Regions from separate parts of the Thiomonas sp. SCN 64-16 genome, predicted to be linked through region 1. Evidence: predicted binding sites of a transcription regulator. Region 1 holds the regulator's gene; the other holds the start of a gene.
The links. The regulator HrcA, encoded in region 1, represses chaperone genes, less so after heat shock. The targets are predictions, from matches to a motif close to TTAGCACTCNNNNNNNNNGAGTGCTAA.
Positions count from the first base shown of each region.

Region 2: the regulator HrcA is predicted to act here: its motif matches at 2,636-2,662, upstream of rpoH (RNA polymerase sigma factor RpoH).

Region 1 is NZ_MEGQ01000078.1:189-7,808, forward strand. Features, by position in the region: gene ABT24_RS14935 (porin) at 1-1,065, shown strand, start outside; gene ABT24_RS14940 (universal stress protein) at 1,200-1,625, shown strand; gene hrcA (heat-inducible transcriptional repressor HrcA) at 1,653-2,672, opposite strand; gene ABT24_RS14950 (NAD kinase) at 2,789-3,682, shown strand; gene recN (DNA repair protein RecN) at 3,709-5,385, shown strand; gene rapZ (RNase adapter RapZ) at 5,382-6,341, shown strand; gene ABT24_RS14965 (hypothetical protein) at 6,302-6,490, opposite strand; gene ABT24_RS14970 (YeeE/YedE family protein) at 6,502-7,620, opposite strand, start outside.
Region 2 is NZ_MEGQ01000004.1:47,612-55,555, forward strand. Features, by position in the region: gene ABT24_RS02050 (multicopper oxidase family protein) at 1-550, opposite strand, end outside; gene ABT24_RS02055 (TolC family protein) at 570-2,012, opposite strand; gene ABT24_RS02060 (hypothetical protein) at 2,108-2,527, opposite strand; gene rpoH (RNA polymerase sigma factor RpoH) at 2,692-3,600, shown strand; gene ABT24_RS02070 (transglutaminase TgpA family protein) at 3,696-5,771, opposite strand; gene ABT24_RS02075 (DUF58 domain-containing protein) at 5,768-6,877, opposite strand; gene ABT24_RS02080 (AAA family ATPase) at 6,909-7,832, opposite strand; gene ABT24_RS02085 (histone deacetylase family protein) at 7,924-7,944, shown strand, end outside.

The sequences.
Region 1 (7,620 bases):
GTGCAGCATCTTTCTTACGACAACACCACCGTGAACCGTCTGGGCTCCGGCATTCAGTCCGGCTCGCGCATCGGCTTGAAGGGCACGGAAGATCTGGGCGGCGGTCTGTCGGCCGTGTTCCAGTTGGAAACCGGTTTCTGTGCCAACGGTAACAATGCCAGCGCATACGGTGGTGCTGGCCAAGGCGCACAAGCGCAAGCTGGTGGCAGCTATTGCACCAGCGGCTCGACCTTCATGGGCCGCACCAGCATGGTTGGCCTGACTGGTGGCTTCGGTACCGTGGCACTGGGCCGTATGTACAGCCCGTTCTTCAATGCTGCTGCAACTGCCGACCCGTTTGGCGCAGGCTTGAATGGCACGATCACTAACTTGGACGTTGGTGCGGGTGACTATGTTCGCGTGTCTCAAACCATGGCGTACATGACTCCGACATTTGCAGGCTTTCAGGGAACGGTTGCGTATGGTTTCGGTGGTCAGCCGGGCAACAACTCCAATGGTCGCGCTTATAACTTGGCATTGACCTATGACAACGGCCCAATCTCCGCAGGCGCCACGTATTTGGAGCACAACTATTCTTCAACTACAGCCCTTGCGACTTCGGCTTTCCTTCTTGATGCAACCGGTCGCAGCATGACCCCTAGCGATGGATATATCAAGAATAAGCTGTGGAACATATACGGCGCTTATGATTTTGGCGTAGCCAAGGTGAGTGCGTACTATGCACAAGAGAAGTATGGCGATGGCTCTGTAATGGTTGGTGGTGGCCAAAACCCCAATCTCAAGATCTGGATGCTGGGTGCTACCGTGCCCGTTGGCCCTGGCGCTATTCTCGTCAGCTACGGCCAGCGGAAGGACAGCAACCTGGATCAGTCCACCGTCAAACAAGCTGCCATCGGGTATACCTACGCACTGTCGAAGCGTACCAACCTGTACACTTCTTACGCCCACATCAGCAACCAAAACAATGTCGATCAGTACGTCGGCGACGCAACGTTGTTTAGCTCCGGTTCGATGGGTGGGCAGTCTTCCAGCGGCTTCTCCCTGGGCATCCGTCACAAGTTCTGATCAGCGCAAGCTGCTCTAGCAACTGCTTTGAAAGCCGCCTTCGGGCGGCTTTTTTTCGACTGTATAAATCGCAAAAAGGCCAGGGAGCGGTCGTGTTGCGGCAGGCATAATGCCCGCACAGGGAGGGTTGTTCAATGTACATTGTTCTACCGGTCGACGGATCGACTTACACCGCGCGGGCTGCGCAGGTTCTGGTGCAGCAGGTGCGGCAATACAAGGAGCCGCCGCGCATTACCCTGCTCACGGTGGCGCTGTCCATCGGCACGCCGCTGGCGCGCGCGCAACTGAGCAAGGCCACGCTGGACGCGTATTACCGCGACGTCAGCGCGCAGGCGCTGGCGCCCGCTGAAGGCGTGCTGAAACAGGCCGGGCTGGCGTTCGAGTCTCGTTTTGTGGTGGGCGATCCGGCCGAGCAGATCGCCTCCGAGGTGGCGCGCCTGCAGCCCGACCTGCTCATCATGGGCACGCACGGCCACTCGGCGCTCAAGGGCTTCGTCATGGGCTCGGTGGCGAGCAAGGTGGTGGCGTCCACCACGGTGCCGGTGCTGCTGGTGCGGTGAGCCGCCGCGACGGCGCGTTAACAGGCCCTACCGCTGGCTCAGCGCATTGCCCACCAGCTTGGAGGTGATGTCCACGATCTGGATCATGCGGTCGTAGGCCATGCGGGTGGGGCCGATGACGCCGAGGGTGCCGACCACTTTGCCGTCGGCCGCATAGGGTGCGGTAATGACGGAGAGTTCTTCAAACGGCACGGCCTCGCTTTCGCCGCCGATGTAGATGCGCACGCCATCGGCACGGGCGGAGGCATCCATCAGTTTGAGCAACTGGGCTTTTTGTTCGAACAGATCGAAGAGTTGGCGCAGTTTGCCCAGATTGCCCGCAAAGTCGCCGATGCCGAGCAATTGCTGTTGCCCGGAGATGACGACTTGATCTTGCGGTTGCTGCAGCGCCTGACTGCCGGCCTGCACGCCGGCCTGCATGAGGGCGACGAGTTCGCTGCGCAGGTGTTCGACTTCGCTGCCGAGCTTTTGCGTGACCTGCTCGAAACTCAGGCCCGAAAAATGGGCGTTGAGGTAGTTGGTGGCGGTATTGAGTTCGTTCTGGCTGAGGGCGTGCGGCCAGTGCAGCATGCGGTTTTGCACATCGCCCTCGGGGCTGACGATGATGAGCAGAATGCGATGTTCACTCAAGCGCAGAAACTCGATGTGGCGAAACGCGGCGCTGCGCTGCGGCGCCAGCACCACGCCGACGAATTGCGACAGGCTGGACATGAGCTGCGCCGCGCGCATCATCACTTGCTGGGGCGGGGCGGTGTCGATGTGCTGTTGCAGCGTCTGCGGCAGCAGGTCGGTTGGCATCTGCGGCTGGGCGGTGAGCATGGTGTCGACAAATACCCGGTAGCCGCGCGGGGTTGGAATGCGCCCGGCCGAGGTGTGCGGGCTGGCGATCAGGCCCATGTCTTCGAGATCGGCCATGACGTTGCGGATGGTGGCCGCGGACAACTCCAGCCCCGAAGCGCGCGACAACGTGCGCGAACCCACCGGCTGACCGTCGGCGATGTAGTGTTCGATCAGGGTTTTGAGCAGCAGTCGGGCGCGTTCGTCCATGAGCAAATTTTAGGCCGCAGACGGCGCGCGGGCACGACACGCTACGCTGGACTTGCGCCTGTGCTGTAATTTGCCGCCAGGGCGGTGTTCTCCGCCGTGCCTCAACTTTGAACCCCATGCCCCGTACCGTGTTCCAGCAGGTCTTGCTGATCGGCAAGTATCAGGCGCCGCAGGCGCAGCGCAAACTTGGCGAGATTGCCGCGCGGCTGAGCCGGGCCGGAGTGGAGGTCTGGGTGGGCGAGCTCACCGCGCAGCACACCGAGCTGCCTTACCCGGTGCTGCGCAGCAGCGAACTGGCCGAGCGCACCGCGCAGGGCGGCTGGGTGGCGGTGGTGCTGGGCGGCGACGGCACCATGCTGGGTGCGGCTCGCAGGCTCGCTCCGCTGAAAGTGCCGCTGGTGGGCATCAACGCAGGGCGGCTGGGCTTCATGACCGATATCGCCGACAGCGACTGGGAGCCCGCGATCGACGGACTGATGGCCGGCGACTTCGAGCGCGAGGAGCGCGCCATGCTCAGCGGCGCGGTGGAGCGTGCGGGGCAGACCATTTTCAGCGCCATTGCGGTGAATGATGTGGTGGTCAATCGCAACGGCGCGTCGGGGCTGGTGGAGCTGAAGGTGGAGGTGGACGGGCGCTTCATGTATGTGCAGCGGGCAGACGGCCTGATCGTCGCCACGCCGACGGGCTCCACGGCCTATGCGCTGTCGGCCTACGGGCCCATTCTGTACCCCAGCGTGGACGGTGTGGTGCTGGTGCCGATTGCGCCGCATACCCTGTCGAATCGCCCCATCGTGCTGCCGGGCGGTGCCGATATCGTGATCGAGGTCGTCACGCCGCGCGACGTGAGCGTGAACTTCGACATGCAGAGCTATGCCGAGCTGATCGGCGGCGATCGCATCCGCATCGGGCAGGCGCCGCATCGCTGCGTGTTTCTTCACCCGCCGGGTTGGAGCTATTTCTCCACCCTGCGCCGGAAACTTCATTGGCATGAAGTGCCCGATGAATCCTGAAAATTTGCGTCTTTTCCCACTGAGCCATGCTGCTGCATCTGCATTTGCGCGACTTTGTCATCGTTCCCGAGCTCGACATCGATCTGGCGGGGGGCTTCACCGTGCTCACCGGAGAAACCGGCGCGGGCAAATCCATCCTGATCGACGCGCTCAAGCTAGCGCTGGGCGAGCGCGCCGACAGCAGTGTGGTGCGCGCGGGGGCGCAGCGCGCAGAGATCAGCGCCGAGTTCAGCCTGAGCCCGCCGCTGGCCGCCTGGCTGGACGAGCAGGGATTCGCCGCCGAGGCCGACACGCTGCTGCTGCGCCGCGTGATCGACGCGCAGGGCAAGTCGCGCGGCTTTCTCAACGGCAGCCCGGCTACCGCCGCGCAACTCAAGGCCGCGGGGGAATGGCTGGTGGACATTCATGGGCAGCACGCCTATCAGGGGCTGGTACGGCGCGAAGTCGTCACCCACCTGCTCGACGGCTACGCCGGGGCGCAAGACGAAGCCCGGGCCGTCGCGCTCGCCTGGGCCCAGTGGCGCGATGCCGACGCGGCCTTGCAGCAGGCCAGGGGCGACGTCGGTGCGTTGGCCGAGGAGCGCGAGCGCCTGCAGTGGCAGTGCGAGGAACTCGATCGCCTGCGTCCTGCCGAGGGCGAGTGGGCCACGCTGGAGAGCGAACACAAGCGACTGGCGCATGTCAGCAGTCTGCTCGAAGACTTCGCTCTGGCGCAGGGGGCGCTTGACGGCGAGGACGTGAGTGCGCTGTCTTTGCTGGCGCAGGCGCAGCAGGCGCTGGAGCGAGCGGCGCAGGTCGATGCCGGGCTGCAGCCGCTGGTGCAGCAGATCGACGCGGCGCAAACCAGCCTGAGCGACCTCAGTCACGAACTGCGCCGTCTGGCCGAACGTACCGAGGCCGACCCGCAGCGTCTGGCCGAACTCGACGCCCGGCTTTCGGGCTGGATGAATCTCGCGCGCAAGCATCGCGTGGCGGCGGCCGACCTGCCGCAAACCCATCACGCCCTGCGAGACAAACTCCAGCAGCTCGACCGCAGTATCGACCTGCCCGCGCTGGAAAGCGCCGAACAGGCCGCGCAGGCCATGCTGCAGAAGGCGGCGGCCAAGCTGAGCACCAAACGCCGCAAGGCCGCGCAGCAACTGGCCAAGGCGGTGCAGGCGGCCATGCAGGAACTGGGCATGCCCGGCGGGCGATTCGATGTGGCGCTCACCCCGCTCGACGCCGTGGGCGCGCGTGGGGCCGAGGCGGTGGAACTGCAGGTGGCGGCGCATCCCGGCGCGGAACTGCGGGCGCTGGGCAAGGTGGCCAGCGGCGGCGAGCTGTCGCGCATCGCCCTGGCCGTCGCCGTGACCACCAGCGCCCTGCAAGACACCGAAACCCTGATTTTCGACGAGGTCGATGCAGGCATCGGCGGCGCCGTGGCGCAAACCGTGGGACGGCTGCTGCGCCGCCTGGGGGGCGACCGGCAGGTGCTGGCCGTCACCCATCTGGCGCAGGTGGCCGCTTGCGCGCAGCAGCATTTCGCGGTGCGCAAGCACAGCACGGACGGGCAGACCGCCAGCCTGCTCGACGCGCTCGACCCGTCACAACGGCGCAGCGAGATCGCCCGTATGCTGGGCGGCAACGCGCAATCGAGCGCCGCGCTGGAGCATGCCAGCGAGCTGCTCTCGGCTTGCGAAACCCCGTCCGTGGAAACCCGATGAGCCCGTCTGAAACCGCTGCTGTCCCAACGCCTGCCGATGCGCGATCGACCCACCAGCTGGTGCTGATTTCCGGGCTGTCCGGCTCGGGCAAATCGGTGGCGCTGACCGCGCTGGAAGACTCCGGCTATTACTGCGTGGACAACCTGCCGCCGCAACTCATCACCCCGCTGGTCGAGCAGACCCGCGCTTCGGGGCAAAAGCGCGTGGCCGTCGCGGTGGACGCGCGCAGCGCCGAGTCGCTGGCCGACGTGCCGCGCCTGCTCGAAAACCTGCGGGCCAGCTGCGAGGTGCACGCGATCTACCTCGACTGCGCCACCGACACGCTGGTGCAGCGATTTTCGGAAACCCGCCGCCGCCACCCGCTCACCAGCCGCGTGACCGCGCAGCAGATCGGCAACCTTGCTGCCGCCCGCGGCGAGGGCTACGCCAACGCGCTGATCGAATCCATCGAGATAGAGCGCGAACTGCTGAGCCCGGTGGCCGAGATCGGCCTGCACATCGACACCAGCCAGATGAAGTCGGCTCAGTTGCGCGACTGGATCAAGCAGACCGTGCGGGTGCAGGCCAGCCAGATGGTGGTGCTGTTCGAGTCGTTCGCGTTCAAGCGCGGCGTGCCGCTCGACGCCGACTATGTGTTCGACGTGCGCATGCTGCCCAACCCGCACTACGACCCGGTGCTGCGGCCCCTCACCGGGCGCGACGCCCCCGTGGCCGAGTTTCTGCTGCGCCAGCCCGAGGTGCTGCAGATGCAGGCCGACATCAGCGGGTTTTTGCAGCGCTGGCTACCCAAACTGGCCGCCGATCACCGCAGCTATGTCGGCGTGGCCATCGGCTGTACCGGTGGGCAGCATCGTTCGGTGTACTTGAGCGAACAACTCAGCCGCGCTTTCGCCAGCCAGTACACCGTACTGCTGCGTCACCGCGAGTTGGGCGCGACGGGGTCGAGCGAGCAGTGACCCGCGTCCGCCGCCGGGCCGTTGCCCAGTGCGAGGGGAGGCGGTTCGGCAAACCGGTCGTGCGGCGTGCTTACGCGCCAGTCCAGCACCAGCAGCACGACCACGGCGGCCCAGAACAGGGCGATCAGCCAGGGAAATTTTCGGTGCATCGTTCGCATTTTCAATCCGCCATCCCTAGACGATGGCGCACGCGCACGCCTACCAGGCTGCCCGCGAACGCGCAGGCGAACCATACCCAGCCGTGCAGGCTGCCGGTGGCGATGCCCGAGAAATACGCTCCGACATTGCAGCCGAAGGCCAGCCGCGAGCTATAGCCCAGCAGCAAGCCGGCAACAACGGAAGCCAGCCATTGCCGTGCGGGCAGGCTCACCGCTGGGCTGGCTTTTCCGCGCCAGCTGGCAGCGATGAGCGCGCCCAGCAACAAACCCAGATCGGTGACGCTGGTGTTGTCGGCCAATACCGTGGCGTGCAACTGCGCCTGCTGGGCCGGCAGGCCCCAGAAGGCGTTGCCGCTCAGATCGAAGCCCAGCGCCTGCACGATCTTGGCGCCCCAAAGACCCAGGCCGTAAACAATGCCCCAAGGCTGCCCGGCAACCACCAGATTGGCGGCCGCCAGCAGCCCCAGGCCGATGGCGGCCCACCACACCGCAGGCCCGCGCCAGCGTGAAGGTTGCGTGCCGCGAAACCTCCACAACAGCGCGGCCAGCAGGGCGAGGGCCGCAAGCTGGACGATCAGCGTTTCGGTGGCCCCGAGGCGGTGCACCAGATTGACCGGCGGCAGCGCGCCCAGCGATAGCCAGGCTGGAAGCTGTGCTGCGCCGAGAAAGCTGCCGAACACGAAGGCGGGCAGCACGGCAAGACTCACCGGATGACCGAGACCCGCCTTGTACAAAGTGCCCGAGCCGCAGCCATCGGCGACCTGCATGGCGGCGCCGAACACGAACGCGCCTATCAGCAGACTGATGGAAAGCGGCCCATCGGCGCCCTGCAGCGCGGGCTGCGCGGCCAGCAGAGGCACGCTGATGAGCATGGCCACCGCGATGCCGACGAATTGCGCCCAAAGCCCTATGGTGTCGCGGCGGGTGATCCATACCCTCCAGCCGGTGGTGAAGCCGAAGGCGGCCGCCGAAAGCAGCACGCCATAGCCCAGGCCGATCAACCAGAGCAGGCCCTGCCGCCAGCCGACCAGCCAGGTGATGGCGGCAAACCCGGCCAGACCGCCGAGCATCAACAGGCTGCGGCCAAGGCGGCGTTGTCCTTGATTTATGGTCTGCGCCGC
Region 2 (7,944 bases), on a different contig from region 1:
CCATCGCGCCCATGGCCATCTGCACCATTTCGTCAGCGTGCGGGTGGTACATGAAGGTGCCGCTTTTGCGCAGCTCGAATTCATAGACGAAGGTCTGGCCGGGCGCGATCTGCGGCTGCGTCAGCCCGCCCACGCCGTCCATGCCGTTGGGCAGGATGAGGCCGTGCCAGTGCACCGTGGTGTGCTCGGGCAGTTTGTTGGTGACGTACAGGCGCACGCGGTCGCCTTCCACCGCTTCGATCGTCGGGCCGGGGCTGGAGCCGTTGTAGCCCCAGAGCTTGGCCGTCATGCCGGGCGAGATTTCGCGCACCACGGGTTCAGCGACGAGGTGAAATTCCTTCACGCTGTCTTTCATGCGAAAGGGCAGGCTCCAGCCGTTGAGGGTGACGACCGGGTTGTAGGGCCGGCCGGCCTGGGGGTGCAGCGGGGCTGCGGTCTCGGCGCTGTTGTATTGATGGGGTTCGGGCGCGGCGGCCAGGGCGTTGCGGCTGGCGGCGCCTGCGGCGACGAGGGCCGCGGCAGCGCCGAGAAAATGGCGTCGGGTATTCATGGTGTGAAAGTCCTGTGGGTCAGTGGCTGGTGACGGCCGGGGCGGCGTTGGCGGAAGCGGAGTCGGGCAGGGCGCCCGGGCCTGCGTCCACGCCAAGCTGGGCGGCTTGCCAGGCGGCGTCGGCCAGCCAGTAATTGCGCTGCGCGGAGATGGCCTCTCGCACCGCCTGCACCTGCGTCTGCGCGGCGGCGACGAGCTGAAAGGTGCCGATGAGCATGCCGTTGTAGCGAAGCTGGCTCTCATCGAGCACGGTCTGCGCCAGGGGCACGATCTGCTCGCGGCTGAGGCGCTGCTGCTGCCAGGCGCTGCCGCGCAGGGCGTCGGCCTCGCGCAGTTGCGAGGCGGCGCGGCGCGCGGTGGCGATGGCGCGGTTGCGCGCGGCGAGCACGCGGTCGGCGGCGGCGCTGCGGCGGGCGTCGCCTAGATCGAACAGCGGCAGCGGCAGGCTGAGGTCGAAGCCGTTTTGCGGCGGCGCGTCGCTATAGGTCTTTCGCACGCCGCCGAGTTCGACATGCTCGATCAGGCTGGTAGCGCGCGCCAGCCCTGCGGCTTGCGCGGTGGCCGTGTAATCGGCGCGGGCGAGTTGCACGTCCAGACGCTGGTCGAGCGCGGTTTGCAGCGCCATCGGCGCGGCTGCGCTCGGCTGCTTGGGCACCTCCGACAGTTGCGTCGGCAAAGCGAGGCGGGCGGCTTGCTCTGCCGACAACCCCAGCACCTGCACCAGCGCCTCGCGGCTTTGCGTGGCGGCCAGTTCGGCGCGGCGCAGGCGTAGCTGGCTATCGGCGGCGAACAGGCCTTGCTGCGCCGCGTCGAGCTTGGTGAAGTTGCCCGCCTGCTGCATGCGGTCAGCCAGAATGGCGGTGGCCTTGGCCGCTTCCACCACATCGCGGTCGTAGGCGGCAGTTTGCTGCGCCGCCACGGCGCGAACCCAACCCAGCCGCGCTTGCGCCGCCGTGCGCAGCACCGCGCGGGCGAGGCTGAGCCGAAGTTGCGTCTGCTGCGTGTCGTTCAGGCGCGAACGCGTGGGCAAAGTGAGCAGATCGAGCAGACCGAAGCTCAGGCTGCGTGTGATCTCCACTCCGCCGCCACCAATGAGCAGGCGCTCGAAGCCGAAAACCGGGTTGGTCAACCGGGCGCTTTGCGTGGAGTCGGCCGAGTCGGCCTGCACCTGCGCGATCAGCGCTTGCAGCGCCGGGCTGCCGAGCAGCGCGATGCGCACCGCGTCATCGGCAGTCAGGGGTTTGGACAGCAGCGCGTCGATCCGGGCTTGCGCGTCTTGCTGCTGCGCGGGATCGCGCTGCAAGTGCAGCGGCGTGCCGGTATGGGGCTGGGTAATGACATTGACGGCCTGTAGCGACTGCCGGGTTTGCAAGGGCGCGCAAGCTGCCAGAAGCGCGGCTGCGGCCAGGGGGGCGAGCCGCAGCGCCCGCAGGCGCACCTGCGGTCTGGGTGGGTTCCACATGAATTGACACCTCATTCGAGCCGCGACAGCGCGCGGCGACACGATGCGCAGCGCAAGTCTTGCGACCCGCGCTGCAACCGGGACTCAAACGGGGGTCAGGCTCTGGGAGGGCGCTGCAGAGAGCGCGGCTCGGCGCTGTGCCACGCGGTGTTGGCGGTGGAGGGGCACGAGTGCTGCGCGGCGTCGGTCAGCAGCAGGGTGAAGGCTGGGGGCTGAGCCACGGCCAGATGGCAGATCACGCAATGCTGGTGATCGTGAGAGCCGCAATCGGCTGGGGTGTTGGCGTCGACGTGGCAGCCCGGCATCGCGTCTGAAGTGTGTTGCTCTGCCGCCAGCGAGTGCAGATCCGCCATTGAGGCCATGTCATTTGAGGTCATCTCATGCGCCTGCGCCTGCGCCGTGGTCTGGGCCGGGGTTTGCACTCCGTCGCCCAAATTCATGCTGACCTGCGCCCAGCCGCGCAGAGGCAGCAAGACGAGCAGCAAGACCAGAACGGGACGCAGCAAGCGAGACATGTGACAAAGTCTAACCTAAGAATTCGCAGGCACACTGCCGTCATCAAACCCCCATAGAACGTGCGGAAAATGGGTTTCCGCCCCGGGCCGGCAGGGAACTATTGGTCATTAGCACTCTCTCACTGTGAGTGCTAATATCAAACACAAACAGGAGGATTCCATCCATGACCCACACTCAGTCAGCCGCAATCGTTCTGCGCCCGGCCCAGGTCGATGGCGCGTTTCCGCTCGCCTTGCCCAGTCTGGGCAATCTGGACGCCTACATCAGCGCCGTCAACCGCCTGCCCATGCTCAGCGCGGAAGAGGAGGCGCGGCTGGCGCGCACCTGGCGCGAGCAGGGGGACAAAGACGCGGCGGGCAAGCTGGTGCTGTCGCACCTGCGGCTGGTGGTTTCCACCGCACGGCAATATCTGGGCTACGGCCTGCCGCATGCCGACCTCATTCAAGAAGGCAATATCGGCTTGATGAAGGCGGTCAAGCGTTTCGACCCGGCGCATGGCGTGCGGCTGGTGAGTTATGCCCTGCACTGGATCAAGGCCGAAATTCACGAATACATTCTGCGCAACTGGCGGTTGGTGAAAGTGGCCACCACCAAATCGCAGCGCAAGCTGTTTTTCAATCTGCGCTCGATGAAAACGGCCAACGCCGGCATGAACGAGGCGCAGATCGACGACATGGCGCAGGCGCTCAACGTCAAGCGCGAAGACGTGATCGAGATGGAAAGCCGCATGGGCGGCGCCGACATCGCGCTCGACCCCACGGTGGAAGATGGCGAAGAGAGTTATGCGCCCATTTCCTATCTGGCCGACAACACGCAGGAGCCGATGGCCGTGCTCGAAGCGCGCAGCCACGACCGGCTGCAGGTCGAAGGGCTGGAAAACGCGCTCGAACTGCTCGACGCCCGCAGCCGCGCCATTGTCGAGCAGCGCTGGCTGCAGGTGAATGATGACGGCAGCGGCGGCAAGACCCTGCACGAACTGGCCGCCGAATACGGCGTGTCGGCCGAACGCATCCGCCAGATCGAGGTGGCGGCGATGAAAAAAATGCGCAAGTCGCTGGCGGAATTTGCCTGATTCGTTTGCTTGGTTCGTTTGCCTGAATCTGTCGTTGCACCGTCTAAAAAGCCCGCAGGTGACGGGCTTTTTTTGATGTTTGTGTGGCACGCGCATCAGCGCCAGCGGCGCACGGCCTGCCGCAGCGCGGCCCATTGCGTTTTGCGCTGGCGGGCATCAACTGGCGGGGCGTAGCGCCAGCGTTCGAGTTGCAGCAGGAGCGCAATGGCAGCTTGCGCGGATTGGGGCGGGAGGCTGTCAGCGCCCAGTCGGGCAGGGTCGATGCGGCCCGCCAGAGTGCGCGGCGGGGTGGAGGGTTCACTGTCGATGCCGACCTGCTCCAGCTTGCCGCGCAGCAGGGCGTAGGTCTGCGTCCAAGGGTCGTGCCTGTGGCGCTCCAGCGCCAGAAACGCGCCGCCGATGGCGGTGGCCACCAGCAGGGTGGCGATGGCCAGCGCGGCCAGGGTGGCCATGTCGGGTTGGTGCAGGCCGAGCTTGTTCAGCAGATCGAGCTGGCGCTGGCTGCCGTAGTGCAGCACCCACTGGTTCCAGGTGTTGTTGAGCGCGTCCCATTGGTTGCGCAGTTGCAGCAGCAGCGCGGCGTCGCGCGGGCCGAGCGCGGCCACGCCCAGCAGGGGCTCGCGCGAGGCGAGGGTGGCGCCGCTGCGGTCGATGCGCGCGGGGTCAACGGCGGCGGTAGGGTCGGCGCGCACCCAGCCGCGTTCGGGCAGCCAGTATTCGGCCCAGGCGTGGGCGTCGCTTTGGCGCACCACCCAGGTGTCGTCCACCGGGTTGAAGCGGCCGCCCTGGTAGCCGGTGACGATGCGCGCGGGAATGCCTGCGGCCCGCATCACCACGACGAACGCCTGCGCGTAGTGTTCGCAAAAACCGGCGCGGCGGTCGAACAGAAATTGGTCCACGCCGTCGCGCAGGCCGTAGGTGCCGGGGTTGAGGGTGTAGCGGAAGGGTTGGTTGCGAAACATCTGCAGCAGGGCTAGCGCAACGAAGGCGCCGCCCTGTCCGGCCGCCCTGGCTTGCGCGGCGAGTTGCCTGCCCAGCGCCACGCTGCGCGGATCGAAGCCCGCAGGCAGGGCTTCGTCGGCACGCAGGGCGGGGGTGAATTGCGTGGGGCCGTAGCGAAACTGCGGTGACGACTCGACGGTGTAGCGCGAGAGATGGTCGAGCGGCCGCCCGGTGACCAGTTGCAGGTCGGGCAGCCACTGCACCCGATATCCCTCGATCTCGGGCGCGGCCATCGGGGCGTCGAGCGCGAAGACGAAGGTCTGCTGCGTGGGCTGCAGGGTGACGGTGTAGCGCACGGGCGGGCCGCTCAGGTGCAGATCGGCGGGTGGGGCGAGGCTGGCGCGGTCGCGCTGGCGCGGGTTGGGCAGCCACACGCCGTTGTCAAACAAACTCAGCACCGGGCCGCGCCAGTAAAGCTCACGGTCAGGCGGGCGCGGGCCGTGGAACACCACGCGGAAGGCGACCGAGTCGTCTCGCGCCAACTCGGCGATCTGCCCCGGTGACATACTGGCCGACAGCCCGGTGATGGCCTGCGCGCCGCTTTGCGGCAAGGCCCACAGCGGCGCGCTCAGGCGCGGAAACACCATGAACAGCACGACCATCGCGGGCGCGCCCAGCGCCATCATCTTGAGCGCGGTGAGCAGCGACTGCCGCAGCGGCGGCCGACCAGCGGGCAGATTGGCGTTGACCAGCGCGGCCAGCATGCCCCAGGTGGCCAGCACCATGACCAGGGCGGTACCCAGCGACTGCGAGAACAGAAAGTTGGCCGCGATGGTGAAAAAACCGAGAAAGAACAGCACATGGGCATCGCGGCGCGAGCGCATCTCCAGGGTTTTGAGGCCGAGCAGCACGCACAGCAGCGCGACCCCCGCGTCGCGCCCGAGTACGGTGTGGAAATCCCACAGGGTGATGACGACGGAGAACAGCAAAATGAGCACCAGCACGCCGCGCCCGGGCAGCGGCGCACTGCGCCAGGCCAGCGCCGCACGCCAGGCCAGCAGGCCGAGCACCAGCGCGCTCGTCCACCAAGGCAGATGGACGAACAGCGGAAGCATCAGCAGCAGCGACACGCCGAGCAGGAACAGGGTGTCGCGCGCATCGCGCGGCAGGGCGTTGGTGCGGTGGGTCCAGCGGGCCAGCAGCGTCTGGCTGGGGTTGGACTGAATCACGACTTGGCTCGCGGGGCGGCGCCCGAACGGGGCTGCAACAGGGGGCCGGGATGCAGCGCGAGCAGGCGCAGGCAGGCGGCGCGGTGCGCGGCGCCAGTGGCTGGCCTGATTTGCTGGCCGCCGAGCTGCAGGCCGTAGGGCGTGCCGGTGCGGTCGGCCGCCAGCACCCAGGCGCACAGCCGTGAAAGCCGGGCTTCGATGTCGAGCTGCGCGGGCAGCGCGGCGAAGTCGAGCCAGAGTTCGGCGCGGGCCTGTGGCTGGGCGGTGTCGCGGCTGATGAGTTCGTCGCTGCGGGCGAATTTTTTCCACAGCACATGCCGTAGCGAATCACCGGTGCGATAGGCGCGTACGCCATCGGTTTCGCCGCCGCCGCGCGCAAGCGCCGGGCCGTTGCCTGGCGTGGGGCGGGCGGGCGGCAGGGGCGGGGCGGGATGCTCGGCGGCTGGCAGCACGAGCAGTTCGATCTGCGGCTGCCAGCGGCTCCAGGCCGTCCAGACGCCCAGCGGGTAATAACTTTCGACGGTGAGCAGGGGCCAGGCCAGCAGGCCGCGGCGCGGCGGCGTCCAGCTCAGGGTGAGGGCGGGTTCACTGTTGCGGGCGCAGTCGGCGTAGGCCCAGGGGTAAGGCGCCTTGGACGCTTTGCGGCGGGCCTTCTTCTGGGACGCGGGCGGCGTAGCTTGGGTGCCCGCCGGGCGCAGCGCCAGCCCCCAGCGGTCGCGTGCGCCGCCTTGCAACAGCAGGCCGAGACGGGCGCTCTGACCCTGGTGCAGCAGGCCTTCGGGCGGCCGCGCGATGAGCTGCAAGCCGCGAAGATTGTTGTGGGTGACGTGCATGGCCATCATCGCGCTGCCCGCCAGCAGGAAGGTGAGCAGATAGCCGAGATTGAGCTGGTAGTTGATGCTCAGCACCAGCAAGACCAGCAGCAGCAGGGCGAAAAACCAGCCGGTGCGGGTGGGCAGGATGTAGACATTGCGGTGGGTCAGCCGCGTGCTGCCGCCGGCCGGATGGCGTGCTAGCGCCCAGGCATCAAAGCGCTGCGCGAAGGCGTCGCGCAGGGTGTTCGACGCGGCGGGCGGGGGCAGGGCGGTATCGGCGGAGGGTGGCATGATCACTGCTTGGCGCGCGGGCCTTCGGGCCTTACACCGGGACGTGTTCCAGCAGCGATTGCACTGCCTGCAACGAGGCGGCGCGGTTGACCGTGGGGCTGTCGAGGGTGCGCAAGCGGTGCCCGGCAACAAACGGCAGGACTTGCTGCACGTCGTCGGGAATGAGGTAGTCGCGGCCCTGCAGCAGCGCCCAGGCCCGGGCGGCGCGCAACAGGCCCAGACCGGCGCGCGGGCTGAGCCCTTCGATGAACCAGCGCCCGTTGCGCGTCTGCGTGAGCAGCTCCTGCACATAATCGAGCAGGGCGGGCGCGGCGTGCACGGCCTGCGCCTGTCGCTGCAGCTCGATCAAGCGCTCGGGGGTCAGCACCGGTTGCAGCTCCGCGATCAGCTCGCGCCGGTCGCGGCCTTCGAGCAGGGCGCGCTCGGCGGCGCGGCTGGGGTAGCCCAGCGAGATGCACAGCAGAAAGCGGTCGAGCTGCGACTCGGGCAGGGCATAGGTGCCGAGCTGGTCGAACGGGTTTTGGGTGGCGATGACGAAAAACGGTTCGGGCAGGCGGCGCGTCTGTCCGTCCACACTCACCTGGCGCTCTTCCATCGCTTCGAGCAGGGCGCTTTGCACCTTCGGCCCGGCGCGGTTGATTTCGTCGGCCAGCAGCACCTGCGAAAACACCGGGCCGGGGTGAAACACGAACTCGCTGCGGTTGCGGTCGAACACCGAAATGCCCAGCAGATCGCCCGGCATGAGGTCGGAGGTGAACTGCGCGCGGGCGTACTGCAGCCCCAGCGTGGCGGCCAGGGCATGGGCCAGCGTGGTCTTGCCCACCCCGGGCAGATCTTCGATGAGCAGATGACCGCTGGCCAAGAGGCAGCACACGGCGAGTTCCACCTGCGGGCGCTTGCCTCTGATAATGGTTTCGAGCTGGTCGAGCAAACTGGGCAGGGCTGGGGTTTTCACGAGCGGCGGAGTGGGGGGCGACAGCGCACTATGCTACGAGGACGACGTGCATGCCCCCGAATCTGGGGATATGCCGCAGGAGACAAGAACCATGACGACCGGCTTCTACACC